3 regions of the Cedecea sp. Ae19-4 genome follow, and region 1 is predicted to be linked to each of the others. Evidence: predicted binding sites of a transcription regulator. Region 1 holds the regulator's gene; each other region holds the start of a gene.

Evidence for each region. The regulator PurR, encoded in region 1, represses purine synthesis genes. The targets are predictions, from matches to a motif close to CANGCAAACGTTTGCNTG.
Region 2: AAIE02_RS03275 (amino acid aminotransferase) is a predicted target of PurR. The motif match lies at 4,228-4,245, and genes of this name have one in related genera.
Region 3: purM (phosphoribosylformylglycinamidine cyclo-ligase) is a predicted target of PurR. The motif match lies at 5,323-5,340, and genes of this name have one in related genera.

The regions. Positions count from the first base shown of each region.
Region 1 is NZ_JBCHWG010000001.1:1,116,129-1,126,741, forward strand. Features, by position in the region: gene AAIE02_RS05360 (hypothetical protein) at 1-138, opposite strand, end outside; tRNA gene AAIE02_RS05365 (tRNA-Val) at 339-415, opposite strand; tRNA gene AAIE02_RS05370 (tRNA-Val) at 433-509, opposite strand; gene mdtK (MdtK family multidrug efflux MATE transporter) at 664-2,037, opposite strand; gene AAIE02_RS05380 (riboflavin synthase subunit alpha) at 2,275-2,919, shown strand; gene AAIE02_RS05385 (glycoside hydrolase family 1 protein) at 2,979-4,370, opposite strand; gene cfa (cyclopropane fatty acyl phospholipid synthase) at 4,597-5,745, opposite strand; gene punC (purine nucleoside transporter PunC) at 6,042-7,244, opposite strand; gene punR (DNA-binding transcriptional activator PunR) at 7,359-8,390, shown strand; gene purR (HTH-type transcriptional repressor PurR) at 8,293-9,318, opposite strand; gene cydH (cytochrome bd-I oxidase subunit CydH) at 9,611-9,700, shown strand; gene sodB (superoxide dismutase [Fe]) at 9,783-10,364, opposite strand; gene AAIE02_RS05420 (C40 family peptidase) at 10,535-10,613, opposite strand, start outside.
Region 2 is NZ_JBCHWG010000001.1:704,997-715,609, reverse strand. Features, by position in the region: gene pncB (nicotinate phosphoribosyltransferase) at 1-851, shown strand, start outside; gene asnS (asparagine--tRNA ligase) at 1,029-2,429, shown strand; gene ompF (porin OmpF) at 3,026-4,120, shown strand; gene AAIE02_RS03275 (amino acid aminotransferase) at 4,306-5,496, shown strand; gene AAIE02_RS03270 (MBL fold metallo-hydrolase) at 5,554-6,201, opposite strand; gene mepK (peptidoglycan L,D-endopeptidase MepK) at 6,241-6,789, opposite strand; gene ldtD (L,D-transpeptidase) at 6,974-8,812, opposite strand; gene mukB (chromosome partition protein MukB) at 8,995-10,613, opposite strand, start outside.
Region 3 is NZ_JBCHWG010000001.1:2,680,864-2,691,476, reverse strand. Features, by position in the region: gene ppx (exopolyphosphatase) at 1-1,337, opposite strand, end outside; gene ppk1 (polyphosphate kinase 1) at 1,361-3,421, opposite strand; gene purN (phosphoribosylglycinamide formyltransferase) at 3,595-4,233, opposite strand; gene purM (phosphoribosylformylglycinamidine cyclo-ligase) at 4,233-5,270, opposite strand; gene upp (uracil phosphoribosyltransferase) at 5,494-6,120, shown strand; gene uraA (uracil permease) at 6,206-7,492, shown strand; gene AAIE02_RS12665 (DnaA inactivator Hda) at 7,590-8,291, shown strand; gene AAIE02_RS12660 (methionine aminotransferase) at 8,323-9,483, opposite strand; gene mtnC (acireductone synthase) at 9,633-10,316, shown strand; gene AAIE02_RS12650 (1,2-dihydroxy-3-keto-5-methylthiopentene dioxygenase) at 10,313-10,613, shown strand, end outside.

The DNA of each region.
Region 1 (10,613 bases):
GATTTTGCAGGCGTCGCCGCAGTCGTCATCGGCCACAACGGCCTGAGCTTTTTTGTCTGCGTCTTCCTGGCGCTCGGCGTTGCGCGCTTCGGCTTCATCTAACCCGGAAAACACCAGATTATTGAGATCGATTTCCATAAGTTACCTGTCGTGGTTTAGTGAATGACTCGCTTTATGATATGCAACCTTTCGGGTTTTCGCATCCCCAAACACCGGCGGACGCTCAAAACGCTAAAAATGACGTTTTCATGCGCTACGGGCTTGCGTGTAAAAATGAAATTTGGAATTTATCAGCTTGAAGAAAAGCGGGTTAAAGAAGGGAACTGCTTTAGCAAATATGGTGCGTCCGAGTGGACTCGAACCACCGACCCCCACCATGTCAAGGTGGTGCTCTAACCAACTGAGCTACGGACGCACTGATATATTTGAAAATGGTGCGTTCAATTGGACTCGAACCAACGACCCCCACCATGTCAAGGTGGTGCTCTAACCAACTGAGCTATGAACGCATTGTTGTCTTGGCGACAGCGGGGACGAATATTAGCGATACACCTCGGGGCTTGCAAGGGAAAACTCGCAATTTTATTCCAGATTTCACACGATTGCCGAGCATCTGCGCAGAATGGAGAGAAAGTAGCCGCGGATGCGGCTACCGTTGTTTAATTAACGAGCGGCGCGCTGCAGGATTGTGACGGAAGGCTGACGCTGCAGCCAACGCATACGCAACATCATCATGACCGCGGCGGAAGTCAGGCCGATAATAAAGCCGATCCAGAACCCGGCCGGGCCCATCGGTTCGACGACCCAGTCGGTTAGCCCCAGAATATAGCCGGCTGGCAGCCCCAGCACCCAGTACGCGATGAACGTAATAAAGAAGATCGAGCGGGTATCTTTGTAGCCACGCAGAACGCCGCTGCCAATCACCTGGATTGAGTCGGATATCTGGTAAATGGCTGCCAGCAGCATCAGATGCGCCGCCAGCGCGACAACTGCCGGATTGTCGTTGTACAGCAGAGCAATGTGCTCCCGGAAAATAACGGTAAACAACGCGGTGCACATCGCCAGGCAAATGGCCACGCCAACCCCGGTGCGGGCGGCGATTTGTGCATCCAGGGTTGAGCCCTGCCCAAGACGGAAACCGACGCGAATAGTCACCGCGGCCCCTAAAGAGAGCGGCAGCACAAACATCAGCGAGCTGAAGTTGAGGGCAATCTGGTGCCCGGCAACGTCGGTGATACCCAGCGGGGAAACCAGCAGGGCGACAACGGCAAACAGCGTAACTTCAAAGAACAACGCCAGGGCAATCGGCAGTCCGAGCTGGCTCAGGCGCTTGACCACCGCCCAGTCCGGCTTGCTGAAACCTTCCGGGTTTTTGATGTCGCGCATCGAACGCGCTTTTTTGATGTAAGACAGCATGCTGAAGAACATCACCCAGTATACCGCCGCCGTTGCCACGCCGCAGCCCACGCCGCCCAGTTCGGGCATGCCGAAATGGCCATAAATGAAGACGTAGTTGACCGGAATATTGACCAGCAGGCCGATAAAGCCCATCACCATACCTGGCTTGGTTTTGGCCAGGCCTTCGCACTGGTTACGTCCTACCTGGAAGAACAGGTAACCTGGCGCCCCCCACAGCAGTGCTCGGAGATAGCGAACGGCTTTATCCGCCAGTTCAGGATCGATATTGTGCATAGCGTGAATGATATGGCCCGCGTTCCACAACACCACCATCACCAGCACGGAAACCATGCCAGCCAGCCAGAACCCCTGGCGAACCTGGTGCGCAATGCGGTCACGTCGCGCCGAACCGTTGAGTTGCGCAACGGTTGGCGTTAAGGCCAATAGCAGCCCGTGGCCGAACAGAATAGCGGGCAGCCAGATGGAGGTGCCGATCGCCACGGCGGCCATGTCGGTAGCGCTGTAGCCGCCGGCCATCACGGTATCGACGAATCCCATTGCAGTTTGAGCGACCTGCGCGATGATGACAGGTATCGCCAGGGCAAGGAGCTGGCGAGCTTCGGTGAGGTACTTCTGCATGATTACACCTGATTATTTTTATATGTATGAGAGACTAAAAAAGCCGCCAAAACAGGCAGCAAGAAGATGAACTGGGGAAATAACCAGTCTATTGTAGCGGGAGTTTATTTATACGCCAGTCAAAAATAGAGCCAGCGCACGCCCCGCACTGGCAAGCTGATTTTCCAACTGCTAAAGTGCGAAAATGTCTGTTAATGGCGGTAGCGTTACCGTCTGCGAATTGCCAGGAGTTTTTAGATGTTTACAGGTATTGTGCAGGGCACGGCGACCCTGATTTCCATCGATGAGAAACCGAATTTCCGCACCCACGTTATTGATATGCCGACTGAAATGCTGCCAGACCTCGAAACCGGGGCTTCGGTGGCGCATAACGGCTGCTGCCTGACGGTAACCGAAATCAACGGCAATCACGTTAGCTTTGATTTGATGAAAGAGACGTTGCGCATCACCAACCTCGGTGAGCTAAGCGTGGGCGACAGCGTGAACGTTGAGCGTGCTGCCAAATTTAATGACGAAATCGGCGGACATTTAATGTCGGGTCATATTATGACCACGGCCGAAATTTCAAAAATCCTGACCTCAGAAAATAACCGCCAAATCTGGTTTAAGATTCAGGATAAGACCCTGATGAAATATATCCTTTATAAAGGTTATGTGGGCATCGACGGGATCAGCCTGACGGTGGGCGAGGTGACCGCCACGCGTTTTTGCGTGCATCTGATCCCTGAAACACTGGAGCGCACTACGCTTGGTGCTAAAAAACTGGGGCAGCGCGTGAACATTGAAATTGACCCGCAGACCCAGGCAATTGTCGACACCGTTGAACGCGTGCTGGCTAGCCGTGAAGCGGCAATAGCAGCGGCGATTCCCGCTAGCGAATAAACATTCTTCAGCCATAAAAAACGGGGCCAGTTGGCCCCGTTTCTCGTTCTTAACCAGGATTAATCTTCTTCGTTAAACCCGTTTTCGACTGCAGTTTTCATAAACCACTCGCCGCTTTTCTTAATCGTGCGCTGCTGGGTATTAAGATCCAGCGACACAAAGCCATAGCGGTTTTTGTAGGCGTTGCACCATGACCAGTTATCGATAAATGTCCACATGTGGTAACCAAGGCAGTTGCTGCCCTCGCTGATGCCCTTATGCAGCCACTTCAGGTGGTCACGAACGAAATCAATCCGGTAATCATCGTTGATTTGGCCGTTGTCGATAAAGCGCTGTTCGTTTTCGACGCCCATGCCGTTTTCTGAAATATAGCAGGCCGGGTTGCCGTAATTTTCACGCAGATTGGTGAGAATATCGTAGATCCCGCGCTCGTAGATTTCCCAGCCACGATAAGGGTTCATTTTGCGACCCGGCATTTCGTAGGACTCAAAGAACCACTCCGGCATAAACGGACTTTCCGGGTTAACCAGCGTGTCGCGACACTTAATGCGGCGCGGCTGGTAGTAGTTAATCCCCAGTAAGTCTACGACGCCCGCAGCGAGCAGGGCTTTGTCCTCAGGCTGACAGGCAGGAAGTTTATCGTGCTCTTTCAGGAACGCGACCAGCTCAGCAGGATATTCACCGCGCAGTGCCGGGTCGAGGAAACTGCGGTTAAACATCAGGTCGGCCAGGTTGGCGGCCTTTACGTCAGCCGGGTTTTGCGAACGAGGGTAAGATGGTGTCAGGTTGAGAATGATGCCAATCTGGCCGTCATCGCTGCGGGCATGGTAAGCCTTGACCGCTTTAGCGTGGGCAAGCATGGTGTGGTAAGCGACGGTCACCGCGCGGTTGAAATCCACCACGTTAGGGTAGTGGTAGTCATAGAGGTAGCCGCATTCAACCGGAACAACCGGCTCGTTGAAGGTAAACCAGTGCTTCACGCGATCGCCGAAAAGCTCGAAACAGGTATTGGCGTAGGCGGCGTAGGCGTCAACCACTTCACGGCTTTCCCAGCCGCCTTTTTCCTGCATCACCATGGGCATATCAAAGTGGTACAGGTTGATAAATGGCTTAATGCCCTGAGCCAACAGTTCGTCAATCACCTGGTTATAGAACTCAACCGCCAGCGGGTTGACTTCACCCGTGCCCTCGGGAATCAGACGAGCCCAGGAAATGGAGGTGCGGAAAGTATTGTGATTGAGCTTTTTCAGCAGGGCGATGTCTTGCTTCCAGCGCTGATAAAAAGTTGAGGTGTTTTGCGGCCCGACGCCGTGGTGGAAACGGTTAGGCTGCTCGGCGAACCATCGGTCCCAGATGGTTTCAGATTTGCCAAAGTTCAGCGCTTCGCCCTCGGTTTGTGGGCCGGAGGCTGCGCTGCCCCACCAGAAATGCTCAGGAAATGCGTATTTCATCGTTGTCCTCACGGTCTGACCTGCCATCTCCGACAGGCAATCATTGATACGGCTAATGCCCAGATTGTCTGTGATTGATGAAACCGGTTTCCATCCCAGGAAATGATATCTGTTAAGCAGATCAAGCCGCTAAGCGCAGGCAGGGCTAAACCTGTGAGGTTAATCACATTGGTGCGCAAAGAGAGACAATTGCAAAGAAGAAAACCCGGCATTCACCGGGTCTGTTTTAACGGGGTACGCGCAGGCCGTGCTCAATGCCCCGGCTGAAAACAACCTGCCAGAGCTGAATGTCGCGCGCCCGGAAAGCGCCGGCGCAGGCATTCAGGTAGTAGCTAAACATCCTTTTAAAGCGCTCAGAATAGTTGCCTTCGATTTCTGACCAGGTTGCCAGAAAACGCTCGTGCCAGGCCATCAGCGTTTTGTCATAGTCGGCGCCGAAGTTGTGCCAGTCTTCCATCACAAAATGCGGTTCGCTGGCCTCGGCAATCTGCCGCACCGACGGCAGGCAGCCATTAGGGAAAATGTACTTATTGATCCACGGATCGACATTATTGTCGGTCTTTTTAGAACCTATTGTGTGTAGCAGGAAAATGCCGTCCGGCTTGAGGTTGCGGTCGGCAACGTCAAAGTAGGTGGCATAATTTTTAGGCCCGACGTGCTCAAACATGCCGACGGAAACAATGCGGTCAAATTGTTCGTTCAGGTCGCGGTAGTCCTGTAAAAGGATGGTGACATCCAGGCCTTTGCAACGCGCCTGCGCCATTTTTTGCTGTTCTGCTGAGATAGTCACACCAAAGACGGATACGCCATAGTTGCGTGCTGCAAACTCGGCCAGACCGCCCCAGCCGCAGCCGATATCCAGCAGCTTCATACCGGGTTTCAGCTGCAGCTTTTCGCAGATCATTTTGAGCTTGGCATCCTGAGCGTCGCTGAGATTTGTCGCGTCTTTCCAGTAACCGCAGGAGTATTGCATGTGCTTGTCCAGCATCCGGCTGAACAGATCGTTGCCAAGATCGTAATGCTCTTTCCCGACTATCCATGCGCGCTTTTTAGACTGCAGGTTAACCAGTCTTGCCGCCGCAATGCGCAGGGTATCTTTGAAATGGTGGGGGAGTTGGTTTTCCAGCCCGGCACGCAGGACTTTAGTGAAAAAGATATCCAGCCGTTCACATTCCCACCAGCCGTCCATATAGCTTTCGCCAAGGCCGAGAGAACCTTCCTGCAGAACGCGTTTAAAAAAGTTCGGGTTTTTGACCTGAATATCAAAGGGGTTTGGGCCGTTGAGGGTGATACCTGCCCGGCTCAGCATTTCATTTGCGATACGATACCATTCGTTATCTCGTACGCTCACTTCTTCTATACACGATGAACTCATAGCTTCTCCATCACCTTGTTGTGATCAGAACCTTAAAACAGCGTAGACGCTATTCCCGGCTTGTGAGAACTCTCACGGAAAATTCCGCGTGCCTGATATCCGACGTAGAACAGAGAAAGGGGGGATTCTCCCTTACTGAAAGGCCATCCATGGAAAAACGGAAGCGCTCCGGCTTCCGCAAAATAAAATTGATAAGGCTTATCGTAGAACCGCAATTACTATAAGCCCGTTTAATTGAGGGTTCAATGGAATATTGTTAGCAAGCTAATCACACAACATTCACATTATCATGCAGGTTACTGTGCGCGGGACAGCTCGATGTGGCCCTTGTTGGGTGCTTCGCGTTGGGACGCGAGTTGCAGGGCATAGCCCAGACCAGCAAGCAGGACTGTCGCCAGCATCACGCTGGTGGTGGTCAGCAGCGGCGTAGTGACCAGCCAGGAAACCATTAAGCTTGCCAGGAAGCAAAGCCCAAGCTGCAGGGTGTTTTGCAGGGCTGCGGCTTTCCCGGTTGCCTGCGGGAAAGGCAGCAGGGCCGAGGACACCACGATAGGGTAGATGGCGCCGTTCGCCGCGGCCATCACGCAGAACGGAATAAGCAGCAGCGTCAGATCAGCATGGCCGCTCACCGCCACGCCCCAGGTGGCGACCACGCTCAGGGTATACAGCGCCAGCAGCCACGGAAGTAGCTGTTTGCCACTCCACTTTTGCAGCGCGCTGCGGCAGCCATAGCCACCAACCAGGAAAGCGACAGTCTGCGGCATGTAGCTCAGGCCAATCGCCGCGGGGCTGTAGCCCATCTCATTCAGAATAAATGGCGAGCCGGTAAGCCAGGCGAAAAAGCTGGCGGAACAGGCGGCGTAAATCAGCACGTTGCCACCGTAAACGCGGGAACGTAATAAAGAGAAGAAGCTGACTTTATTGTCTTCGGTTTGCCCGTGGTGCTGAGTCCGGGGCTTGAGGCGCAGCGTGGGGATCATCAGCAGCAAAGCGACGGCGAACAGCACGGCAAAAATAGCCTGCCATTCAAAATGGTTCAGCAGCCAACTGCCGAGCAGCGGGGCCAGCGCCGGAGAAAGCCCGACCAGCGGCATGATGGTGGCAAAAATGCGGCCAGCGCGGTTGGCGGGATAATAATCAGTCACCAGGGCCTGCCAGCTAACGGCGGCTGAGCAAACGCCCACGGCCTGAACAAAGCGCAGCACCAGCAGCGTGGTGGCATCCTGCACCCAAAGCATTCCGATACAGCCGGCGGCAAACATGGCCAGGCCAATCAACAGCACAGGTTTACGCCCGAAGCGGTCGGAAAGCGGGCCCCAGATTAGCTGGGCAAAAGCAAAGCCGGCGAGGAACAGGCTCAGGCTGGCACTCACGGCGGAGGCGGTGGTACCCAGATCTTGTTGAATGGCGGCAAAGGCGGGCAGGTACATGTCGGTGGCCAGGAAACCCAGCACGCTCAGCCCCGCAAGCCAGATAAGAAATCCCTTTGATGGTTGCATATTTCACTCTTGATTTTGATAGCAGGTTAACGGGGCAGGAGTCTACGGAGTGCAAAACCGCTTGTGAAACGCTAATATTTGCAAATTGCATTCAAATTTTTTGCAGGCAGAAATATGTGGTCTGAATATTCGCTGGAAGTGGTTGATGCCGTGGCGCGAAACGGCAGCTTTAGCGGTGCAGCCCTGGAGCTGCATCGCGTGCCTTCTGCCATCAGCTACACGGTGCGTCAGCTTGAAGAGTGGCTGGCCGTGCCGCTGTTTGAACGGCGTCATCGGGACGTTGAACTGACCGCCGCCGGGGCGTTTTTTCTCAAAGAAGGTCGGTCTGTTATCAAAAAAATGATGGCAACGCGCCAGCAGTGCCAGCAGATAGCCAACGGCTGGCGTGGGCACCTGTCCATTGCGGTAGACAATATCGTTAAACCTGAGCGTACTCGCCAGCTGGTGCTGGATTTTTATCGTCATTTCCCGGATATCGAGTTAAGGGTTTCCCAGGAAGTGTTCAACGGCGTGTGGGATGCGCTTGCCGACGGGCGAGTTGAGGCGGCGATTGGCGCCACGCAGGCTATCCCGGTCGGGGGGCGTTACGCTTTTCGGGACATGGGGGCGCTAAGCTGGCGCTGCGTGGTTTCCGCTGACCATCCGCTTGCGCAACGGGAAGGTATCATTCTGGATGATGACATTCGTCCCTGGCCATCCCTTGTGCTGGAAGACACATCCCGTTCGTTACCCAAGCGCATTACCTGGCTGCTGGACAACCAACGCCGCGTGGTGGTGCCGGACTGGGCGTCGGGGGCGGATTGCCTGACGGCGGGATTATGCATTGGTATGGTGCCGACGCACATTGCCCAGCCGTGGCTCGTCAGGGGCGACTGGAAAGAGCTGATGCTGGAGAATCCATTCCCGGACGCGGCCTGCTGCTTAACCTGGCGGCAGGATGATGCTTCGCCCGCTTTGAGCTGGCTGCTGGACTATTTGGGTGACAGTGAGACGATGAATCAGGAGTGGCTGCAGGAGCCGGGTAACACATTCCCGGCCCCGAAGAGGCTTAGCGGCGGTAATCGCGGAACGGGCCGTCGGCAACCGAGCGGCGTTCAATCAGACGAGGATGGACTTCAATCGTCTGCGACTCTTCGCGCTTATTAATGATGCGGTCGAGCAGCATGTTAAACGCTGTTTCGCCCAAACGCTCTTTCGGCTGGTGGATTGTGGTCAGCGCTGGAGAGAAATAGCGGGCGTTGCGCACGTTGTCGTAGCCGATGATAGAAATGTCCTGCGGCACGCGCAGCCCCATTTCGTCTGCGGCGCAAATTGCACCCATCGCCATAATATCGCCGCCGCAGAAAACGGCGGTAGGGCGATGCGGCTGGTTAAGCAGTTGCTGCATGGCGCGATAACCAGACTCTGGTTCGAAATCACCCTGAACCACCCAGTTATCCGGCACTTTGATATTGGCTTCTTCAAGCGCCTTCAGGAACCCTGCATGGCGGCCGCCGCCGGTATTTCGCTCCAGCTGACCCGGAATAGCACCGATATCGCGATGGCCACGTTCAATCAGGTAGCGGCCCGCAAGGTAGCCGCCGTGGAAGGCGTTATCGACCACGGAATCGGTAAAGTCCGCACGAGCTTCGCCCCAGTCCATCACCACCATCGGAATATGGCGGTACTCTTCCAGGGTTGAAAGCAGCGTCTCAGGGTATTCGGAACACATGACCAGCAGCCCATCCACGCGTTTTTGCGCCATCATGGACAGGTAAGCGCGCTGCTTTTCAAAGTTGTTGTGCGCGTTACCCAGAATCAGGGTGTAGCCCTTGGCGAAACAGCTGTTCTCAACGGATTCAATAATTTCCGCAAAATAAGGGGCTTCGCTTGAGGTGGCAAGCAGGCCGATGGATTTGGTGTGGTTGACCTTCAGGCTGCGAGCCACGGCGCTAGGCGAATAGTGCAGCTCTTTGATGGCTGCCCAGACGGCGTTGCGTGTCTCTTCCGCCACAAAACGGGTCTTGTTAATGACATGTGACACAGTGGTAGTGGAAACGTTTGCGCGCTTCGCTACGTCCTTAATCGTTGCCATTAGATGTCACTCCAGACCATATCGTAAACTCCTGATAACTCATGTGTTAAACGTTTGCCTTCGCTAACTCCTGGGGCAACACGTTGGTTGCAGGCCTGTCGGGGATGCGACATACAGCGGGAGGAGGGCGTTGCCGGGCGATACGCGGTAAATTAGCGAAGGATTTTGGCTTATCCCGGGGCAAAGTGGAAGAGGGAAAACCGATATCTGTGCAAATCCAGCAGGATTTTTATCGCTAATTGTGGGAAAATCACCCCACATACACTTTGTAGGGAAATAAAAGGAGCTTACGATGAGTACCGATCTGAAGTTTTCCGTGGTGACTACGGTTATCGTACTGAGTCTGATTGTTGCCGGGGCGCTAACCGCCGTCCTGCACTGATTTACAAAGGGCCGCTTTCGCGGCCCTTCTCGTATATAGAAGAAAAGCGTTGCTTCCCTCCTTCGTGGTTAACCGCTAAAAATCAGCCCGCCAGGTTTTGCGCAATAAATTCCCAGTTGACCAGCGCCCAGAAGTGGTCGAGATAAACCGGGCGCGCGTTGCGGTAATCGATGTAGTAAGCATGTTCCCATACGTCCACGGTCAGCAGCGGTTTTGCTCCGGTTGTTAATGGGGTACCTGCGTTAGAGGTCGAGACGATAGCCAGGCTGCCGTCGCTATTTTTCACCAGCCATGTCCAGCCGGAGCCGAAGTTTTTGATGGCCGCTTCGGTGAACTGCTTTTTAAAGGCTTCCACGCTGCCAAAAGCGTGGTTGATGGCTGCCAGCACGTCACCGGTCGGCTCCCCGCCGGCATTCGGCGCCAGGCAGTGCCAGTAGAACGTATGGTTCCAGACCTGGGCCGCGTTATTGAAGATCCCGCCGTCAGATCCTGTCACGATCTCTTCCAGCGTTTTACCTTCAAACGGGCTGCCTTTGATCAGATTATTCAGGTTAGTGACGTAGGTCTGGTGATGTTTGCCGTAATGGTATTCGAGTGTTTCGGCTGAGATATGCGGTGCCAGCGCATCTTTGGCATAGGGCAGGGCGGGTAGTTCGAACGACATGGCTTCACTCCTTGTTATTTTGCTTCACAATATAACTACATTTTGTGTGGTTATAAGGTTAGCAAATTACGAGAGTGCAAAAAAGCGCAATGAAACAACAAAATAAAACAGCCCGTGCCGGGCTGTTAATATTTTAATCAGTCTGATTAGCCCGAAAGGGCGCGATAAGATTAACGAATAGTTTTTGGCGTCATGACCCGGCGGGCGCCCACGTAATGGCGCTGCCAGTAATCTTCGCTCAGGGAGGTG
Region 2 (10,613 bases), 410 kb from region 1:
TCATCATGTGGGAAGTTCCCCTGCTGGCGGTAATCAGTGAAGTCGTTCACCAGCATCGCGCCCCCGGCGTGACGCCAAAAATGGCGCTGGATCACCTGGAAACTAAGCTGCAGGAATTTAACACGCTGACCGCCGGGCTGGATCTTTCCCATTTCCGCCTGATGGACTTCGGCACCCGCCGCCGTTTCTCTCGGGAAGTGCAGCAGGCGATTGTCGAGCGCCTCAAGCAGGAGCCGTGGTTTATCGGCACCAGCAACTACGATCTGGCCCGCCGGCTTGATCTTACGCCGATGGGCACCCAGGCCCACGAGTGGTTCCAGGCGCATCAGCAGATAAGCCCGGACCTGGCTAACAGCCAACGTGCAGCGCTGCAGGCGTGGCTGGACGAATATCCCGACCAGCTAGGAATAGCCCTGACTGACTGCATCACCATGGATGCCTTCCTGCGTGATTTCGGCAAGGAGTTTGCCACGCGCTACCAGGGACTACGCCATGACTCCGGTGACCCGGTTGAGTGGGGAGAAAAAGCCATTGCCCACTACCAGAAGCTGGGTATCGATCCGTTAAGCAAAGTGTTGGTATTTTCCGATAACCTGGATTTAAACAAAGCCGTGGAGCTTTACCGCCGCTTCTCATCCCGGGTTAACCTCAGCTTCGGTATCGGCACACGCCTGACCTGCGACATTCCGCAGGTTAAGCCGCTGAACATCGTGATTAAGCTCGTGGAGTGCAACGGTAAGCCGGTGGCTAAGCTTTCGGATAGCCCGGGAAAAACCATCTGCCACGACAAAGCCTTTGTTCGGGCACTGCGCAAAGCCTTTGACCTTCCGCTGGTTAAAAAAGCCAGCTGATTCAGCGATAATCGGTGAATAGCCGCTTCGCTATTCACCGCCCTTCTCTCATTCCTTTATTTCTTCATCAGTAACGCTAATTCTGCTTGTCTGATGGCGCGCGACAGGTAACATAGATAACCCCCATCTGTGGGTTACTATTTTTTTTGTCATTGACCATTTAATAGAGAGAAAACTATGAGCGTTGTGCCTGTAGCCGACGTACTCCAGGGCCGTGCCGCCGTTGACAGCGAAGTCACCGTGCGCGGGTGGGTACGTACTCGAAGAGATTCAAAAGCTGGTATCTCCTTCCTCGCCGTCTACGACGGTTCCTGCTTTGATCCTGTACAGGCCGTCATTAATAATTCTCTGCCCAATTACAATGAAGACGTGCTGCGCCTGACCACCGGCTGCTCCGTGATTGTGACCGGCAAGGTGGTCGAGTCTCAGGGCCAGGGCCAGGCATTCGAACTTCAGGCTACCAAAGTTGAAGTGACCGGCTGGGTTGACGATCCGGATACTTACCCGATGGCGGCCAAACGCCACAGCATCGAATACCTCCGCGAAGTTGCTCACCTGCGTCCGCGTACCAACATGATTGGTGCCGTGGCTCGCGTTCGTCACACGCTGGCTCAGGCGCTGCATCGCTTCTTCCATGAAAACGGTTATTTCTGGGTCTCTACTCCGCTGATCACCGCTTCGGACACCGAAGGCGCCGGTGAGATGTTCCGCGTTTCAACGCTGGATCTGGAAAACCTGCCTCGCACCGCAGAAGGCAAAGTCGATTTTGATAAAGACTTCTTCGGGAAAGAAGCCTTCCTGACCGTTTCCGGCCAGCTGAACGGCGAAACCTACGCGAGCGCGCTGTCCAAGGTTTATACCTTCGGGCCAACCTTCCGTGCAGAAAACTCCAACACCAGCCGCCACCTGGCGGAATTCTGGATGCTGGAACCGGAAGTCGCCTTTGCCGATCTGGACGACGTTGCCGGTCTGGCCGAAGCGATGCTCAAGTACGTCTTTAAGGCTGTTCTGGAAGAACGCATGGATGACATGAAGTTCTTTGCCGAGCGCGTGGACAAAGAGGCCATTGAGCGTCTCGAACGTTTCATCTCCGCAGACTTCGCGCAGGTGAACTACACCGATGCGGTCGACATCTTGCTGAACTGTGGGCATAAGTTCGAAAACCCGGTTTACTGGGGCGTCGATCTCTCCTCCGAGCACGAGCGTTACCTGGCCGAGCAGCACTTCAAGGCACCGGTGGTGGTGAAAAACTACCCGAAAGACATCAAAGCTTTCTATATGCGCCTTAACGAAGACGGTAAGACCGTTGCCGCGATGGACGTCCTGGCGCCAGGCATCGGTGAAATCATCGGTGGTTCCCAGCGTGAAGAACGTCTGGATGTGCTGGATGCGCGCATGGCTGAAATGGGTCTGAATAAAGAAGATTACTGGTGGTACCGCGACCTACGCCGCTACGGCACCGTGCCGCATTCCGGTTTCGGCCTGGGCTTTGAGCGTCTGATCGCCTATGTTACCGGCGTTCAGAACGTGCGCGACGTGATTCCGTTCCCACGTACCCCACGTAACGCCAGCTTCTAAGCCAACAAAACCAAAGGCCAGCTTTTCGCTGGCCTTTTTTACATTTGAGAATAAAAGGTCTATTTTCTTCAACGCTCATTAAGCAAACGTCAATTTCAACCTCCATTCCCGACTGCCCGGTTACCAACTGTTTCTATCTCACACTCTTTAACAAAAATTGCGCTTAAGTTTGCTCGCATTTCAAATCGGTGCTGGGCATAGCACAATCGTTCACTTTTCACACAGACATCTGGACATCCAAAAACAAGTCAAAAAATGAACAATTGTGAGCATGAAATACCCATTCACTGAGCTTATGCGGATTAAACATAAGTAATTCATATATATATGTTAACAAGCGAAGCATTTTTGTTGCGCTAAGAATGAAATTTGAAATGGTTCACAAAGTTCCCTAAAATTAATATTTAGTTACACATATTTTCTTTTTGAAACTCAATGTGCGCATTTGTAGCACTTTCAGGCTAGCGAAACGGTTTCATGGATGGAAAGATGCCTGACAGATACAGAAAGACACCAAACTATCATCAATAGTTCCGTAAAGAATTATTGACGGCAGTGGCAGGTGTCCATAAAAACCACAATGAGGGTAATAAATAATGATGAAGCGCAATATTCTGGCAGTGGTTATCCCTGCTCTGCTGGTAGCCGGTGCAGCTAACGCTGCAGAAATCTATAACAAAGACGGCAACAAAGTTGACCTGTACGGCAAAGCTGTAGGTCTGCACTATTTCGGTAAAACCGACGGCCCAAATGGCACCGGTGACCAGACTTACGCTCGTCTGGGCTTCAAAGGCGAAACCCAGATCAACAGCCAGCTGACCGGTTACGGCCAGTGGGAATATCAATTCAGCGGCAGCAACTCTGAGGGCGGTTCTGACTCTCAGGCTGGTAATAAAACCCGTCTGGCCTTCGCAGGTCTGAAATTCGGTGACGCAGGCTCCTTCGACTACGGTCGTAACTACGGCCTGGTTTACGACGCAATCGGCGTGACCGACATGCTGCCAGAGTTCGGTGGCGATACTGGCGCAAGCGACAACTTCTTCTCCGGTCGTAACGGTGGCCTGGCCACTTACCGTAACCACAGCTTCTTCGGCCTGGTTGACGGTCTGGACTTCGGCGTTCAGTACCTGGGTAAAAACGATCGTGGAAACAACAGCACTGACGATGTCATCCGTTCAAACGGTGACGGCTGGGCGACCTCCGCGAGCTACACCGCTGATGGTTTCGGTGTTGTCGGCGCATACGGCGCGGCTAACCGTCTGGCAACGCAGAACAACCTGAAATACGGCAACGGCAACGGTAAAGCTGAGCAGTGGGCAACCGGCCTGAAATATGACGCGAACAACATCTACCTGGCCGCGCTGTACGGTGAAACCCACAACGCAACTCGTCTGAAAATCAACGGCACAAAAGGCTACCTGAACAAAACTCAGGACTTCTCCGTTGTAGCACAGTACCAGTTCGATTTCGGTCTGCGTCCATCCATCGCTTACTACAAATCTAAAGCGAAAGATGTTGAAGGTATCGGCAGCGAAGACTACATCAACTACATTGATATCGGCGCAACCTACTACTTCAACAAAAACATGTCTACCTACGTTGACTACCAGATTAACCAGCTGGACAAAAACAACAAGCTGGGCCTGAGCGACGACGACACCGTTGCGGTTGGTATCGTTTACCAGTTCTAATTTCAGCCATTTGTTTGTCTGAAATGTTTAAAAACAGGGCTTCGGCCCTGTTTTTTTATGGCAAAAAAGTAGAATAAACCCGATGTTATCGCTAACCGTCTCTTTTTGTCGCAAACGGTTGGCAATTCGTAAAACTGCAGTTAACCTGAAAGCGATTTCCCCCGATATCACTAATGGAACCCGTCATGTTTGAGAACATTACCGCTGCCCCTGCCGATCCTATTCTTGGTCTGGCTGACCTGTTTCGCGCCGACGACCGTCCAACCAAAATTAACCTCGGCATCGGGGTCTATAAGGACGAAACCGGTAAAACCCCTGTCCTGACCAGCGTGAAGAAAGCTGAACTTTATCTGCTGGAAAATGAGACCACCAAAAACTATCTGGGCATTGATGGTATTCCAGAGTTTGGCCGCTGCACGCAAGAGCTGCTGTTCGGTAAAAACAACGCGCTTATTGCCGACAAACGCGCCCGTACGGCGCAAACCCCAGGCGGGACCGGTGCGCTGCGCGTTGCCGCTGATTTCCTGGCGAAAAACACCTCAGCAAAACGCGTCTGGGTGAGTAACCCAAGCTGGCCTAACCACAAAAGCGTGTTTAACGCCGCTGGCCTGGAAGTGAAAGAGTACGCCTACTATGATGCGGAAAATCACAGCCTGGACTTTGATGGCCTGGTGGCCAGCCTGCAGGCGGCGGAAGCCGGCGACGTGGTGCTGTTCCACGGCTGCTGCCATAACCCAACCGGGATCGATCCTACCGCCGAACAGTGGAAAACGCTGGCGGAGATGTCGCTGGCCAAAGGCTGGCTGCCGCTGTTTGACTTTGCTTACCAGGGCTTTGCTCGTGGTCTGGAAGAAGATGCCGAAGGCCTGCGTCTTTTCGCAGCCGGCCACAAAGAACTGCTGGTGGCCAGCTCCTACTCCAAGAACTTCGGTTTGTATAACGAACGCGTGGGTGCATTCACACTGGTTGCCGCCGATGCCGACACCGCTGACCGTTCATTCAGCCAGGTGAAATCGGTTATTCGTGCCAACTACTCCAACCCACCGGCACACGGTGCCTCCGTTGTGGCGACTATTCTGAGCAACGACGCGCTGCGTACCATGTGGGAACAAGAGTTGACCGATATGCGTCAGCGCATTCACCGCATGCGTCAGCTGTTTGTGAATACCCTGCAGGAGAAAGGCGCCAACCGCGACTTCAGCTTCATCATTAACCAGAACGGGATGTTCTCGTTCAGCGGCCTGACCAAAGAACAGGTTCTCCGCCTGCGTGAAGAGTTTGGCGTTTACGCCGTCGCATCTGGCCGCGTTAACGTGGCGGGCATGACGCCGGATAACATGGCGCCGCTGTGCGAAGCCATCGTTGCCGTGCTGTAATCACCACGCATAGCAAAAGAGCCGCATAAGCGGCTCTTTGTTTATTGGAAACCAGTTTTACCAGACCGGCTGCTCATCCTGCAAAAACGGATTATGCAGGCGTTCATAGCCCAGCGTAGACATTGGGCCGTGGCCGGGAATAAAGGTCACATCATCCCCCAGCGGCAGCAGCTTACGTTTGATCGAATCAATCAACGCCGCATGGTCACCACGCGGGAAATCGCTGCGCCCCACTCCGCCTTTAAAGATAACATCGCCCGAAACCAGTAAACGAGAGGCCGCATCGAAGAAAACGATATGACCAGGCGTATGCCCCGGACAATGCAACACCTGTAAAGTTACATTCCCTACGGAAACACATTCCCCTTCGTTTAACCAGCGGTCCGGCGTCAAAGGCTGACACTCGTCGAGGCCAAACATCCGGCTTTGCTGCGGCAGTCCCTGCAGCCAGAACTCATCTTCTTTTTCCGGCCCCACAACGGGCACGCCGTAATGTGCCGCCAGCTCAGCCGCCGCGCCGACGTGATCGAGATGACCATGCGTCAACAGAATTTGGCTAATCTGCACGCCTTTTTGCGCCACTTCTTGCTTAATGCGCGCCGCATCGCCGCCGGGATCCACCAGCGCCGCCTGCTGCGTTTCCTCGCACCAAATAAGAGAACAGTTCTGGGCAAAAGCCGTGACCGGAATAATGTGATAGTTCATGCTGCTCCATTACCGACAACAAAGCCGGATTCCGTTGTTTTACCAGTGCCTTACCGGCCCGGTATCAATATGCACAAAGTCGCTGCTGGGGTAGTATCCTACACCACCTGCCCGCATAGATAATGCTGCTTTGCGAATATTGCTTAACGAAACGCCTTCAATATGGAAATCCATCGCCTGGCCTTTAGTGTGGTAGCTTTTTTTCGCCACACCGCGGCTGTGAGCACGGAGTTCATTATTGGTGTCGATGGAACGGTAGCCGGAAACCAGCTGGACCGGTTTGTTAGTCCCCAAAAGCCCCTGCAGGCGATAGAGTTGGTCGAACAGGGAAGGATCGATGGATTTAATCTTGTTCGCCCGGTAGTCCCGGAAGAAATGATTAAGTCTTGCTAATTCATCCTGAATATAGCCTCTGCCATCAAAAAACTCAGCTTTCAGTGACTCTCCAGTATGCAGGTTATTGAGAGTCAAAATACGCGGGCGTGGTGTCGAGAGGGTGGCAAACGACGGCAAAGGCATGAGAGCGGCACCGAAAGCCACGCCCCCCAAAGCCAGTAGCTTGCGGCGATTAGCGTCAAATTTGTCCATGATATCCAGGTCTACAGGTAATAAAATGATGGTTTAATATGCACTTTTGCGCACAGCCATCGCACCATAGCTGCCCGAATCCGGGGAGTCAAGGCACGATAAAACCCAGCAACGGCGGGCCCTGCAGAGGGCCCGGCTGCGTTTTACATTTTCTACGACCACTAATTCATTAGAAATGTTGCGTTTAGCGGATTAATAACCCGGCTTTTGCGAGGTTTTGTGCGCCAGATCGCGCGGTGAGATCATAATTGTAAATATCTGTACGAAATTCGGTGCGGCCATCTTTTCCGACAAAAGCGGTCAGATAGTACAGATTAACCGGAGTGTTATGACGGATATTGACGTATTTAGTGTTCCCTTCCTGCAAGGTACTGGATATACGGGAATCATTCCATCCGGCATCCTGCAACAGCATATTTGCCAGCTCAGACGCCTTGTTGACGCGTACACAGCCTGAACTCAGCGCCCTTGCATCCTTCTGGAAGAGGTTATGATTGGGCGTGTCGTGCAGGTAGATGGCGTCAGAACTCGGCATATTGAACTTGTAGCGCCCAAGCGAGTTCTGCGTGCCGGGCTTCTGCTGGAAGCGGAACGGCAGATTATTCTCGGTGATCGTCGACCAGTCTACGCGCCACGGATCGATCATCTCCGCATTGTTGCTCCAGCCGCGAATCACGCTATAGCCGTGCTGTTCCAGGTAACCCGGATTCTGGCGAACCTTTGGCAAAATATCTTTTCGCGCCAGCGTTGGCGGCACGTTCCACGGTGGGTTAACCACAACGTTGTTCAGCGCGCTGCTCATCATCGGGGTTTTACGATCCGGACGCCCAACGATAACGCGAGAAGCCAGGGCTTCATTGCCGTTGAGGTAATACACCAGCGAATAGTTAGGAATGTTCACCATAATGCCGGTTTCAAGTTTGTCCGGCAGCAGGCGTAAACGTTGAATATTCAATGCTACCAGGGCTGCACGCTGCTGAGGCGTGACGTTAAGCCAGTCGCGCGTCAGTTGGCCAATCGCACCGTCCGAGCCTAACCCTTGCCATTGCTGGAAGCGTTTCACGCCATCGACCAGATCTCGGCTATAAACGCCGCGGGCGGCAACCTGAGATTTTTTCTTGCCAGCCTGAGGAGACGCGTCCTCGACGTTAATCGCGGACGGGCTTACGGTGACATCAGCCACGCTGGTCACCCCCGATGGCTTGTCCTGAAGCATGCCGGTTCGGGCAAGAATTTCTCTCAGCGCCCCCACATCGTTGCTCCACTGCCCTGGTCTTAAGGTCTCTTTGCCGGCCATCTGCGGCCACGGACGGGTATCAGCCAACAGATGAATCAGCGACTGATGCAGCTGGGCATACTGCGGATGCTGAGGCGCAAGGCTGTCGATAAAGTTCACCAGAGAACCCTGATCAACGGCGACCTGCCACTGGTTAATCACCGACAGGGGCGGCGTTTTTAACTTGTAAGGCGTGCTGCTATAAAGCCAGCGATTGCCGTCAATCGGGATGCCCGAAACGAACTGCAGGTAACCCATCATGGCGTCGGAAAGCACCACATCGCGTGCCATACCGGTCACTGCGGGATCGGTCAACAGCTCAACCCACTGGTTAAACTGCGGCTGTATTCCGGCAATGGCCACTTCCGCCAGCTGTTGCTGAAAGGCTTTAACCGCATCGCGGTTTTCCCACATCGGCTTCATGTCACGCGCAGCATAGAAGGCCGACAGGGCGTTGAGATAAACCGGCGTGTAGCCCGCAGGCAGGCCCGCAATAAGCTGCGACCGGCTTTGTGCCGCCGACATCGTGGAGGTGTTTGTTGGCAAAGTTCCGGCCATCGTGGCCGTCGCCGTAGACTGCGCCAAAGGCTGATTGAGTTCCGTGGGCCGATCGGTCTGGAAAGCAGAACTGTCGGAGGGAACGACGGCAGGCTCGTCGGCCTTGGCCACAAACAGCGGAGCGAAACTGAGCGCCAGGCAGTAACCGACTGCCGATAATCGAAAATCTTTAGCTTTTCTAAGCAACATCCCTTGCCCCCTGTTTATTACTGTGCTCACCGTCAAAGGCGGGAAGTATTCACCACTAGTATATAAACAGTAAAAACCATTTGCCTGACAAAATGTAAAGAAAATTAAAGATTAAGACTGTTCGCGACAAAGAAAAAGCGGGCCTTAGCCCGCTTGATAATATCGCATCCAGTAGCGCTGGTTTACGAGGCGTCCGCCGTTTCCGAACCCTGCTGCGGCTCTGGCAGCGCCGGAGCCGCAAAGCCACGCAGGCCAACAACGTGAACGTGCTCGCTGTTCTGGAAGACCTTACGCACCAGCTTATAGGTGGTGCCTTTTTCCGGGCTGATGTTTTCTGGAGCCGCAATAATTAATTGCATTTCCAGACGTTCACACAGCTCAAACAGCGTGGCGATGGACTTGGCATCCAGTCGCGCCGCTTCGTCAAGGAACAGCAGGCGGCAAGGGGAAATGTCTTTCCCACGCAGGCGCTGCGACTCATCTTCCCAGCTCTGAACAACCATCACCAGGATAGACATCCCGGTCCCGATTGCTTCCCCGGTGGACAACGCCCCGCTCTCTGCACGCAGCCAGCCGTCTGAACCACGGTTTACCTCAACTTCCATTTCCAGGTAGTTACGGTAATCCAGCAGCTCTTCGCCGATGGTCTGCGGCGTGCGCTGGCCCATGTCGATCTGCGGGTTAAGGCGCTGATAAAGCTTCGCCAGCGCTTCGGAGAAGGTCAGGCGATTGCTGTTGAACAGATCCTGATGCTGCTCATGCTGCTCGGAAAGTACGTTCAGCAGCGTTGCGTGAGCCTCGCGCACGTTGACGTTCAGACGAACGCTCTTCACCTGGCCGAAGGAGACGCTTTGCAGGCCCTGGTTGAGCATGCGAATACGGTTCTGCTCGCGCTGGATCGTCTTGCGAATGATGTTCGCCACGCTGCGGGAGCTGATCGCCAGTTTCTGCTCGCGTGAAGTCAGCTCTTCCGTCAGGCGACTCAGTTCGATTTCCATCTGTTCGATGGCTTCAACCGGATCGTCGGTACGAATGATGTCCTGGCGAATACGCTCGCGCAGATGCTGATAAACCGCGACGAAGAACTGGATCTTACGTTCAGGGCGCTTAGGATCTTCCGACAGACGAAGTACGTCACGCAGATGTTCGTTGTCGGCCACCGCCAGGCGCAGTGCACCCAACGCCTTATCCGACATGGAGCGCAGATCGTCCCCGGAGAGATAAGCCAGCTCACGACGATGCAGGCGGCGCTCAACGCCGTTGTCTTTCACCATACGCATGACCGCGCACCAGCCTGCTTTCGCCGTCACAACCTGCTCGCGCATTTCAAAGTAACTACGCTCCAGCTGCTTCAGCTTGCGGGTCAGGTTGTTCATCTCCGCTTCGCAGTAAGTCAGCTGCTTCTCAAGCTGATTACGGCGCGAGCGGTTGTTGCTGAGCGCGGTATGCAGCTCATCGCGGCGCGCACGTGCTCTTTCCTCAGCCCCGGTATCTGCACGAACGCCGATATCCTGCAGCTCTTTATGCAGATCCGTCAGCAGTTCTTTTTTGGTATCAAACGAACTTTTCAGCGACGCCAGAAGCTGGTTGTACTGACCCAGCTGCTGGGCATGCTGGCGCAGCGCTTCACGGGAACGCGTCCGCTCCACTTCAGCCTGTTCCAGACGCTGGCGCAGCTTCTCATTCAGGTCGCTGTTGCCGTCCAGCATAGCGGCAGAATCGCTGTAGCTGAAGTGGGCGCGACGCTGCACGACTTCGGTCAGCGCAAACGCGCGCTGACGTGCATCACGCTGTATTTGCT
Region 3 (10,613 bases), 1.6 Mb from region 1:
TTCAGCAGCGTGGCCAGACGAATCAGCTGAATCAGCGGCAGGAACTGTTTCTTTTTAAACAGCGTGAAGCGCGGCAGATCGTCCAGCTTAATGGCCTTGCGGTGGTAGCGCACCAGGGAAGCCATCAGCACCTGCTGCTCCTGGTTGAAGCCCGGCAGGTTGCTGTTTTGCAGAATGTAGGCCGAGTGGCGGTGCATCCCGCTGTGGTTGATGCCCAGCCCGACTTCATGCAGCATCGCGGCCCACTTCAGCAGCGCGGCCATCTGCGGGTTAGCCAGCTTGTGGTTCTGTTTTTCCCACTGCTGGTACAGCAGTTCAACGGTTTCCAGTACCCGACGAGCCTGATCGCTGTCGATGTGGTACTGCTCCGCCAGGCTTTGCGCGGTGCGAATGCGAATATCCTGATGGCGGAAGCGGCCTTCCATTTCGTACAGCACGCCTTCGCGCAGCGCACCGTCAGACAGGCGCAGTTCGCGGATGGCGAGCGCATCAAACACGCCGCACAGAATGGCCAGCCCAGGCACAAACACCGCTTTACGCTCTTCGGACAGGCCCGGCAGGCTCAGGGCGTCGAAGGTTTTAAACTTCAGCACTTCCTGCTGGAGCATGTCCAGGCGTTCCGGGGTGATCATCCCGTCTTTTTCGCCCATCTCGATCAGCACTTCATGTGCCGCTTTAATGGAGCCAGAGGCGCCCATCGCGACTTTCCAGCCCTGCAGGCGATATTGCCAGGCAAGGGTTTCCAGTTTTTGGATAGCCGCCATGCGGGCGCGCTTGAAGTTTTCCGGGCTGATGACGCCGCCAGGGAAGAAGTTTTGTGCGAAGCTGACGCAGCCCATACGGCGACTTTCCACCAGCATTGGCTCAAAATCTTCGCCGATCACCAGCTCGGTGGAGCCCCCGCCGATATCAATCACCAGCTTGCGGCCTTTCTCCGGCTGAGTGTGTTCCACGCCCATAAAAATCAGACGGGCTTCTTCGTTCCCGGGAATGATTTCGATCGGGTAGGGGATCACTTTCTCCGCGCGTTTCAGAAACTCGGCGGCATTGGTGGCCTCGCGAAGCGAGTGGGTGCCCACAATGCACACGTTGTCTGCTGCAAATCCCTGCAGGCGTTCGGCAAACAGCGCCAGGCAGGAGAGCCCACGCTCCATGGCCTCCTCGCTTAATTTGTTATCGGGCCCGAGGCCATCCGCGAGGTGCACGCGCTGCTTCAGGCGGCCAATGATTTGCATGGCGCCATCCACCACACGGGCAATGACCATGTGGAAGCTGTTCGAGCCGAGGTCGACCGCAGCAAATTCCTGCGGCCGTGGAGCATGGTTTGATATCGGCATAATTTTATCTTCGCCTGAGAGCGTTAGTCAGGTTGTTCCAGAGTTTTAATATAATCGTAGATCGCCAGCTGCGAACGCACTTTCCGGCGGTTGCCGCGCGGCACATAGCGATTACTCAGTTCTTTGTCGATGATGCGCGCTTTCACCGTGTCGTTCAGCTGGATATCAATGATATCGAGCATACGCTGCTTCAGGCGCGGATCGAGGACCGGGACGGCCACTTCAATGCGGTAGTCGATGTTACGGGTCATCCAGTCGGCTGAGGAGAGGAAGACTTTTTTATCGCCACCGTTTTCAAAAATATAGACCCGGTCGTGCTCGAGGTAGCGGTCAACGATACTCTGCACGCGGATATTATCGCTGATCCCGTCGAGTTCTGGAATCAGCGAACACATGCCGCGTATCAGCAGGTTCACCTTCACGCCCGCGCTGGAGGCCGCATAAAGTCTGTCCACCAGGCCTTTGTCTACCAGGTTATTCAGCTTCAGCGTGATCCCGGCAGGCTGCCCGTTCTGGGCATTTTTGATTTCGCGATCGACCAAATCGTACAGCAGGCGACGCGAGTTCTGCGGCGACACCAGCAGATAGTCGAAGGTCACCGGGCGGTACGGATTTTCGATAAAGTTGAACACGCGACGCACTTCGTTGGTGATGCGAGCATCGGCGGTTAACAGGGAATAGTCCGTGTAGAGACGGGCGGTTTTCTCGTTAAAGTTACCGGTCCCAATATGCGCATAACGCACAATCTCTTCGCCTTCCATGCGGGAAATAAGGAACAGCTTGGCGTGAATTTTCAGCCCCGGCGCGGAGAAGATAACGTGCACACCCGCCTCGGTAAGGCGCTTCGCCCAGTGGATATTCGCTTCTTCGTCAAAACGTGCCTGCAGCTCGACCACCACGGTGACTTTCTTGCCGTTATGGGCGGCGTGGATCATGGCGTCAATAATGCGTGAGTCTTTCGCCACGCGGTAGATATTGATTTTAATCGCCAGCACGCTTGGATCGAAGGAGGCCTGGCGCAGCAGCTCAAGAACGTGTTCGAAGGTGTGGTACGGGTAGTAAAGCAGGACGTCACGCTCGCGGATGGCGTCGAACCCGTTACGGAATTTATCGAACCAGATATGGCGCAGGCGCGGCAGCGGCTTGTTCACCAGGTTAGCTTTCCCGACGTTCGGGAAGCCAATAAAGTCTTTAAAGTTGTGGTAGCGTCCGCCGGGAATGATCGAGTCGTAGTTGGAAATGGTCAGCTTGTCGCGCAGCATCTCCACCATCGCATCCGGCATATCGCGCTGATAAACAAAGCGCACCGGCTCGGCGGTCAGACGCTGTTTCAGGCTGGAGGACATCAGTTCCAGCAGGCTGGATTCCATTTCGGTAACCAGGTCGTACTCGGCGTCACGCGTCATCTTCATTGAATAGGCGTTGAGCGCGTCGTAATCGAAGAATCCTTTGAAGATCTCGTCCAGGCAGTAGCGCAGGATGTTATCCAGCAGGATCATCGGCTTGCGGCGACGTGGTGCTTCCGGTGGCAGGTTCACAAATCGCGGCACTTTGTCAGACGGGATCTCCAGCAGCGCGTAGCGAATGCTGTCCCCACGAATGATTTCGACCGCCAGGTAGGTGTAATCGTCCTTCAGGAACTGCACCAGGTCGGTATCGCGGTTGATCAAAATCGGCGTGATGTGCGGGCGAAGCTGATGCTTGAAGTAGCTGCGCAGCCAGCTTTGCTGATTTTCGGAAAGCTGACGTTCGTTAATCAGGAAGATTTGGTTGCGGGCCATCTCCAGCAGCAGCTCGTTATACAGGCTGTCAAATTCCTGATCGGCCTTCAGCACCCGAGCCTGAATCTTGTTCAGCAGGTGGCGCTGGTTGGAAGGAGAACCCTGTTCTTCACTGATTAAAATGCGGCGCTTCAGTTCGGCGAAACGCACTTTATAGAATTCATCGAGGTTATTGGAATAGATGCCGAGAAAACGCATCCTTTCAATCAACGGGTTGAGCTTGTCCGCCGCTTCCTGCAGAACGCGTTCGTTAAAAGACAACCAGCTCAGTTCTTTTTCGATATACAGCTTATCCTGACCCATTAGTCCTCACACTCCGTTTTCGTGGACGTGGCAATGCCGTCACCGTCACGTCAGTTATTATGGCGAGCTTTAGCGGAGAATGTCCAACTATGCAGATGAAACTCTCTCATCTGACCATGACAACTTTATGAGAGACAGACACAAAAAAAGGGCCTAAGCCCTTTTTAGTTAAATTATTCTGCTGCATGTCCCTGCGGGGGCAGCTGCACGCCATCAAGCCAGGCGGCGTTTTGGCGCATTTTTAGTCGATCGTCGAGGAACCAGCTGACGACCAGCGGGTAAATCGCGTGTTCCTGGTGCTGAACGCGGGCGGTGATTTCGTCCTCATCATCCCCTTCAAATACCGGCACTTTGGCCTGCAAAATGACCGGGCCGCCGTCCAGTTCGTCAGTGACAAAATGCACGGAGGTGCCGTGCTCTTCATCGCCGTTTTCCAGCACCTGGCGGTGGGTATGCAGACCGGGATATTTCGGCAGCAGGGAAGGGTGAATGTTGAGTAAACGACCGCTGTAGCGCGCCACAAAGGCCGGGCTGAGAATGCGCATATAACCCGCCAGCACCACGACGTCCGGCGCGTAGGCGTCAATCTCCTGCATCAGCTGGCGATCGAACGCCTCGCGGCTGGCAAACTCGCTTGCCGCCAGCGCGTGGGTCGGGATCCCAGCTTCGCGGGCTCGCTCAAGGCCGAACGCTTCGGCCTTATTGCTGAACACCGCGCTGATGGTGCCGTTAATCTTCTTCTGCTGGCAGGCGTCAATGATCGCCTGCAGATTGCTTCCGTTACCGGAAATCAGCACCACAATGTGTTTCATTACTCAATAACCACGCGCTCTTCGGAATCAGATGCCTTGATGATACCGATTTTCCACGCTTTTTCACCTTTGGCCTGCATCAGCGCAACGGCTTTATCCGCTTCTGCCGCCGGCAGCGCAATGACCATGCCCACGCCGCAGTTAAAGGTGCGGTACATTTCGTGGCGGCTGATGTTGCCGGCCTGCTGCAACCAGTTGAAGACGGCTGGCCACTGCCAGGAAGATTCGGTGATAACGGCCTGGGTGTTGTCCGGCAGTACGCGCGGAATGTTTTCCCAGAAGCCGCCGCCGGTCAGGTGGGCGATGGCGTGAACATCCACGTTTTCAATCAGCTCAAGGATGTTTTTCACGTAAATGCGGGTTGGCTCGAGCAGGTGATCCGCCAGAGGTTTCCCTTCCAGTTCGGTGGTCAGCGGGTCGGTGCCGCTCACTTCCAGCACTTTGCGCACCAGCGAGTAGCCGTTGGAGTGCGGGCCGCTTGAACCCAGCGCAATCAGGACATCGCCATCGGCAACTTTAGACCCGTCGATGATTTCAGACTTCTCAACTACGCCCACGCAGAACCCGGCCACGTCGTAGTCTTCCCCGTGGTACATGCCTGGCATTTCAGCGGTTTCACCGCCAACCAGCGAGCAGCCTGACTGCAGGCAGCCTTCGGCGATGCCGGTGATAACGCTGGCGGCAGTATCCACGTCCAGCTTGCCGGTGGCGTAGTAGTCGAGGAAGAACAGCGGCTCGGCGCCCTGAACCACCAGGTCGTTCACGCACATGGCGACCAGGTCAATGCCGATCGCGTCGTGGCGTTTTAAATCCATGGCCAGACGCAGCTTGGTCCCCACACCGTCGGTGCCGGAAACCAGAATCGGTTCGCGATATTTCTGAGGCAACGCGCACAGCGCACCGAAACCGCCCAGGCCACCCATCACTTCCGGGCGGCGGGTCTTTTTCACTACGCCTTTAATTCTGTCGACCAGAGCGTTACCAGCATCAATATCTACACCGGCATCTTTATAGCTGAGAGAGGTTTTATCGGTCACTGCTCGTTCCCCACGGGTGGTATATAAGAAAAACGCGGCAATTCTAACAGTGCAGGCAAACGTTTGCGAGCCTCTTGTCATCGGCAAGAAAAGAATTCCTGAGATAGACTCAATCCAGTCCGGTTGATCTCGATCATCCCATTAGCTGTAGCGCAGCGGCAAAAAAGCGGTATAATCCGGCGATTTTTTTTGTGGTAGCCAACTATCTCGGGGGAGAAAGAGTATGAAGATCGTGGAAGTGAAACACCCACTCGTCAAACACAAGCTGGGCCTGATGCGCGAGCAAGACATCAGCACCAAGCGCTTTCGTGAACTCGCCTCTGAAGTAGGCAGCCTGCTTACTTATGAAGCCACTGCGGACCTGGAAACCGAGAAAGTCACCATCGAAGGCTGGAACGGCCCGGTGGAAGTCGACCAGATCAAAGGCAAAAAAATTACCGTTGTGCCAATTCTGCGTGCTGGCCTTGGCATGATGGAAGGCGTTCTGGAAAACGTACCCAGCGCGCGTATCAGCGTCGTTGGCGTTTACCGCGATGAAGAAACCCTGCAGCCGGTACCTTACTTCCAGAAGCTGGTTTCTAATATAGAAGAACGTATGGCGCTGGTGGTTGACCCGATGCTGGCGACCGGCGGTTCTATGATTGCCACCATCGACCTGCTGAAAAAAGCGGGTTGTACCAGCATTAAGGTACTGGTGCTGGTTGCCGCGCCGGAAGGCATCGCCGCGCTGGAAAAAGCGCACCCGGACGTGGAGCTGTACACCGCTTCTATCGATCAGGGCCTCAACGAGCACGGGTACATTATTCCTGGCCTCGGTGATGCGGGCGATAAGATATTCGGAACAAAATAAGATTCATCAGCCGACTTTGAAAGTCGGCTTTTTTTTGATTGAAGCAAACACCGTTCGTTAAAAATAACACTTAGAGGAAAACAACATGACCCGCCGCGCCATTGGGGTAAGTGAACGCCCGCCCTTACTGCAAACGATTCCGTTGAGCCTGCAGCATCTGTTCGCCATGTTCGGCGCAACCGTGCTGGTGCCGATCCTGTTCCACATCAACCCGGCCACGGTGCTGCTGTTTAACGGCATTGGCACCTTGCTTTATCTGTTCATCTGTAAGGGCAAAATCCCGGCGTATCTGGGGTCCAGCTTCGCGTTTATCTCTCCGGTATTGCTGCTGCTGCCGCTGGGGTATGAAGTGGCGCTCGGCGGATTTATCATGTGCGGCGTGCTGTTCTGCATCGTGGCGCTGATTGTGAAAAAAGCCGGTACCGGCTGGCTGGACGTGATGTTCCCTCCGGCGGCGATGGGTGCGATTGTTGCGGTTATCGGTCTTGAGCTGGCGGGCGTGGCGGCTAACATGGCCGGACTGTTGCCTGCGGATGGCGCATCCCCGGATTCCACCACCATTATTATCTCGCTGGTGACGCTGGCGGTCACGGTGTTTGGTTCCGTGCTGTTCCGTGGTTTTATGGCCATTATCCCGATTCTCATCGGCGTGCTGGCGGGTTACGCGCTCTCCTTCGCCATGGGCGTGGTAGACGTGACGCCCATCCGCGAAGCGCACTGGTTCGCGCTGCCAACCTTCTATACGCCTCGCTTTGAATGGTTCGCTATCTTCACCATTCTGCCTGCGGCGCTGGTGGTTATTGCCGAACACGTGGGTCACCTTGTGGTGACCGCGAATATCGTGAAAAAAGACCTGATTCGTGACCCGGGCCTGCACCGTTCGATGTTTGCCAACGGCATTTCAACCGTGTTCTCCGGCTTCTTCGGCTCCACGCCAAACACCACCTACGGTGAGAACATCGGCGTTATGGCGATCACCCGCGTGTACTCGACCTGGGTTATCGGCGGTGCGGCAATTATCGCCATTCTGCTTTCCTGTGTCGGCAAACTGGCGGCGGCGATTCAAATCATTCCGGTGCCGGTGATGGGCGGTGTTTCTCTGTTGCTGTACGGAGTGATCGGCGCCTCCGGTATTCGCGTGCTGATCGAATCCAAAGTGGATTACAGCAAAGCGCAAAACCTGATCCTGACCTCCGTGATCCTGATCATCGGGGTGAGCGGGGCGAAGGTGCACATTGGTGCGGCAGAGCTGAAAGGCATGGCGCTGGCGACCATCGTCGGCGTGGGCCTGAGTCTTATTTTCAAACTTATCAGCATACTGCGCCCGGAAGAAGTCGTGCTTGACGCGAAAGACAACGACGCGCAGGCCTGATCGTTTCCTCGCCGGGCGGATCCTCGCCCGGTTCTAAACCTCAGCCATTCTGTGTTAGACTCGTTTCGATTTTCTGCCTGTTATGGTTGAGGTACTTCTGAATACGCCGGCACAGCTCTCACTGCCACTCTATCTTCCCGACGACGAAACCTTTGCGAGTTTCTGGCCGGGTGACAACCCTTCTTTATTAGCCGCCCTGCAGGCGGTACTCCGTCAGGATCACAGCGGGTACATCTATTTCTGGTCGCGTGAAGGCGGCGGGCGCAGCCATTTGCTGCATGCGGCCTGCGCAGAGCTTTCCCAGCGCGGTGAAGCCGTGGGCTATGTGCCGCTGGATAAGCGCACCTGGTTTGTGCCGGAAGTGCTCGACGGGATGGAGCAGCTGTCGCTGGTTTGCATCGACAATATCGAATGCGTGGCCGGGGATGAGCCGTGGGAAATGGCGATCTTCAATCTTTATAATCGCATTCTGGAATCCGGGAAAACGCGCCTGCTGATCACAGGTGACAGGCCGCCTCGTCAGCTCAATCTGCAGTTGCCTGACCTGGCTTCCCGCCTCGATTGGGGGCAAATATACAAGCTGCAGCCGCTTTCCGATGACGACAAGCTGCAGGCGCTGCAGCTGCGCTCCCGGTTGCGGGGGTTTGAGCTGCCGGAAGACGTGGGGCGTTTCCTGTTAAAACGCCTCGATCGCGAAATGCGAACCCTGTTTATGACGCTCGATCAGCTCGATCACGCCTCGATTACCGCCCAGCGCAAACTCACTATTCCGTTCGTCAAAGAGATCCTCAGCCTGTAGTTTTCCCCGTCCGCCGACGGGGAATGTCGCGTTATACCTGGCGTAATCTTTCTGCCGCGGCGTCCAGCGTCGCTTCCTGCTTAGCAAAGCACAGGCGAATCAGCTTGTGCGGGAAAGCATCCGCGCAGAACACCGACAGCGGAATTGCCGCCACACCTACTTCTTTGGTCAGCCACTGGCAGAAACTCACGTCGTCGAGATCGGAGATTGCGCTGTAGTCGGCCAGCAGGAAGTAAGTCCCTTCGCAGGGCAGAATTTCAAACCGGCTGTCCGCCAGCGCTTCAACAAAGCGGTCGCGGCGCGCGCGGTAAAACTCCGGCAGTTCACGATAATGTTCCGGCTCGGCACGCAGCATGTCGGCAATCGCAAGCTGCGCCGGGGTATTCACCGCGAACGTCAGGTACTGGTGAACTTTACGCAGCTCCGCACTGATGGCCGCCGGTGCCACGCAGTAGCCCACTTTCCAGCCCGTCATATGGAACGTTTTGCCGAAAGAGGACACAGAGATAGCGCGCTCGCGCAGTTGCGGGTGGGCCAGCACGCTGGCGTGGCCTTCTTCGTCGAAGCAGATATGCTCGTACACTTCGTCGCTCAGCACGTAGACTTCGTGCTGCGCAATGGCCTGCCACAGCGCGGCAAAATCACTTTTGCGCCAGACGGTAGCGGACGGGTTGTGCGGCGTGTTAAGAATGACGAGGCGAGTTTTGTCGCTCAGCAGGGCAGCAAATTCTTGCCAGTCGACGCGGAAGTGCGGCGGCTGGAGAGCAATACGTTTCAGAATGCCGCCAGAAAGCGTCACGGCTGGGGCATAGCTGTCGTAGCTTGGGTCAAAGCAAATCACTTCATCGCCCGGGCGAACCAGCGCGGTGATGGCGGCATAAAGTGCTTCGGTGGCGCCAGCGGTGACCGTAATATCAGTATTGGCATCCGGCTTGTGGCCGTACAGCGCTTCGGTTTTCTCGGCGATGGCTTCGCGCAGGGCCGGCACGCCGGTCATCGGTGCGTACTGGTTTGCGCCCTGGCTGACGTGAAACGCCAGGCGTTCCTGCAGGTAGCGCGGGCCGTCAAAATCCGGGAAGCCCTGGGAAAGGTTAATCGCATTGTGCTGCTGCGCGAGGGCGCTCATTTGCGTGAAAATAGTGGTGCCGAGCGCCGGCAGTTTGCTTTCTGGAATCAAAGGGGAGTGGCTCATTATTCTTCGACCTTAACGTGGTGCGTGTGTTTCCCTGTGTTGCCGGGACTATAACACGATGTTAAGATTTAGCAATCAAGACGCTTAGACGTCTAAATAATAATGACCTCAGTTGCCAACATAACGCAGCGTTAACGGCTGGAGAGATGATGATTCGCGCCATTGTTACCGATATTGAAGGCACCACCAGCGACATTCGCTTTGTGCACAACATCCTGTTCCCGTATGCCCGCGAACGCCTCGCGGGTTTTGTTCGCGAGCAGCAAAATGAAATAGCCCCAATACTCAACGACCTGCGGGCGGAAATTAATGAACCGCAGGCGGATATTGAACGGCTGATTGAGACGTTGTTTAGCTTCATGGATGTAGATCGTAAATCTACCGCGCTAAAAGCGCTGCAGGGCCTTATCTGGCGGGATGGCTACGTGAATGGAGACTTCACCGGCCATCTCTATGATGACGTTCTGCCCGCGCTCAAGGCCTGGAAACAGCAGGGTATTGCCCTGTATGTCTATTCATCCGGCTCGGTGGCGGCGCAGAAGCTGCTTTTTGGCTACAGCGACGCCGGGAATATTACTGAGTTGTTCAGCGGCTATTTTGATACCCACGTAGGGGCCAAGCGTGAAGCGCAGTCCTACCGCAACATCGCGGCGGAGATCGGCGTGGCACCTGAGTCGCTGCTGTTCTTGTCAGATATTCACCAGGAGCTGGATGCTGCACGGGAAGGCGGTTGGCAAACCGTGCAGCTTATTCGCGGCGAGGCGGATGACGTCAGCCGCCATCGCCAGGTAAACCGTTTCGACCACATTAATCTGGAGTCGTTTTCTTCATGAGCGCATTGACCATTTTTACCGATACCGAAGCAAAGGAGCCGGTATGGCACAGCACGGACGCGCAAGAAATTCGCGAGCAGTTGAACGCCAAAGACGTGCGTTTTGAACGCTGGGAAGCGAACCAGGATTTAGGCAACGACCCAACGCCGGAAACGGTGATCCACGCTTATCAGCATGCTATCGACAAGCTGGTGGCGGAGAAGGGCTATCAGAGTTGGGATGTGATCAGCCTGCGGGCGGACAACCCGCAGAAAGACGTGCTGCGGACTAAATTCCTGTCTGAACATACCCACGGCG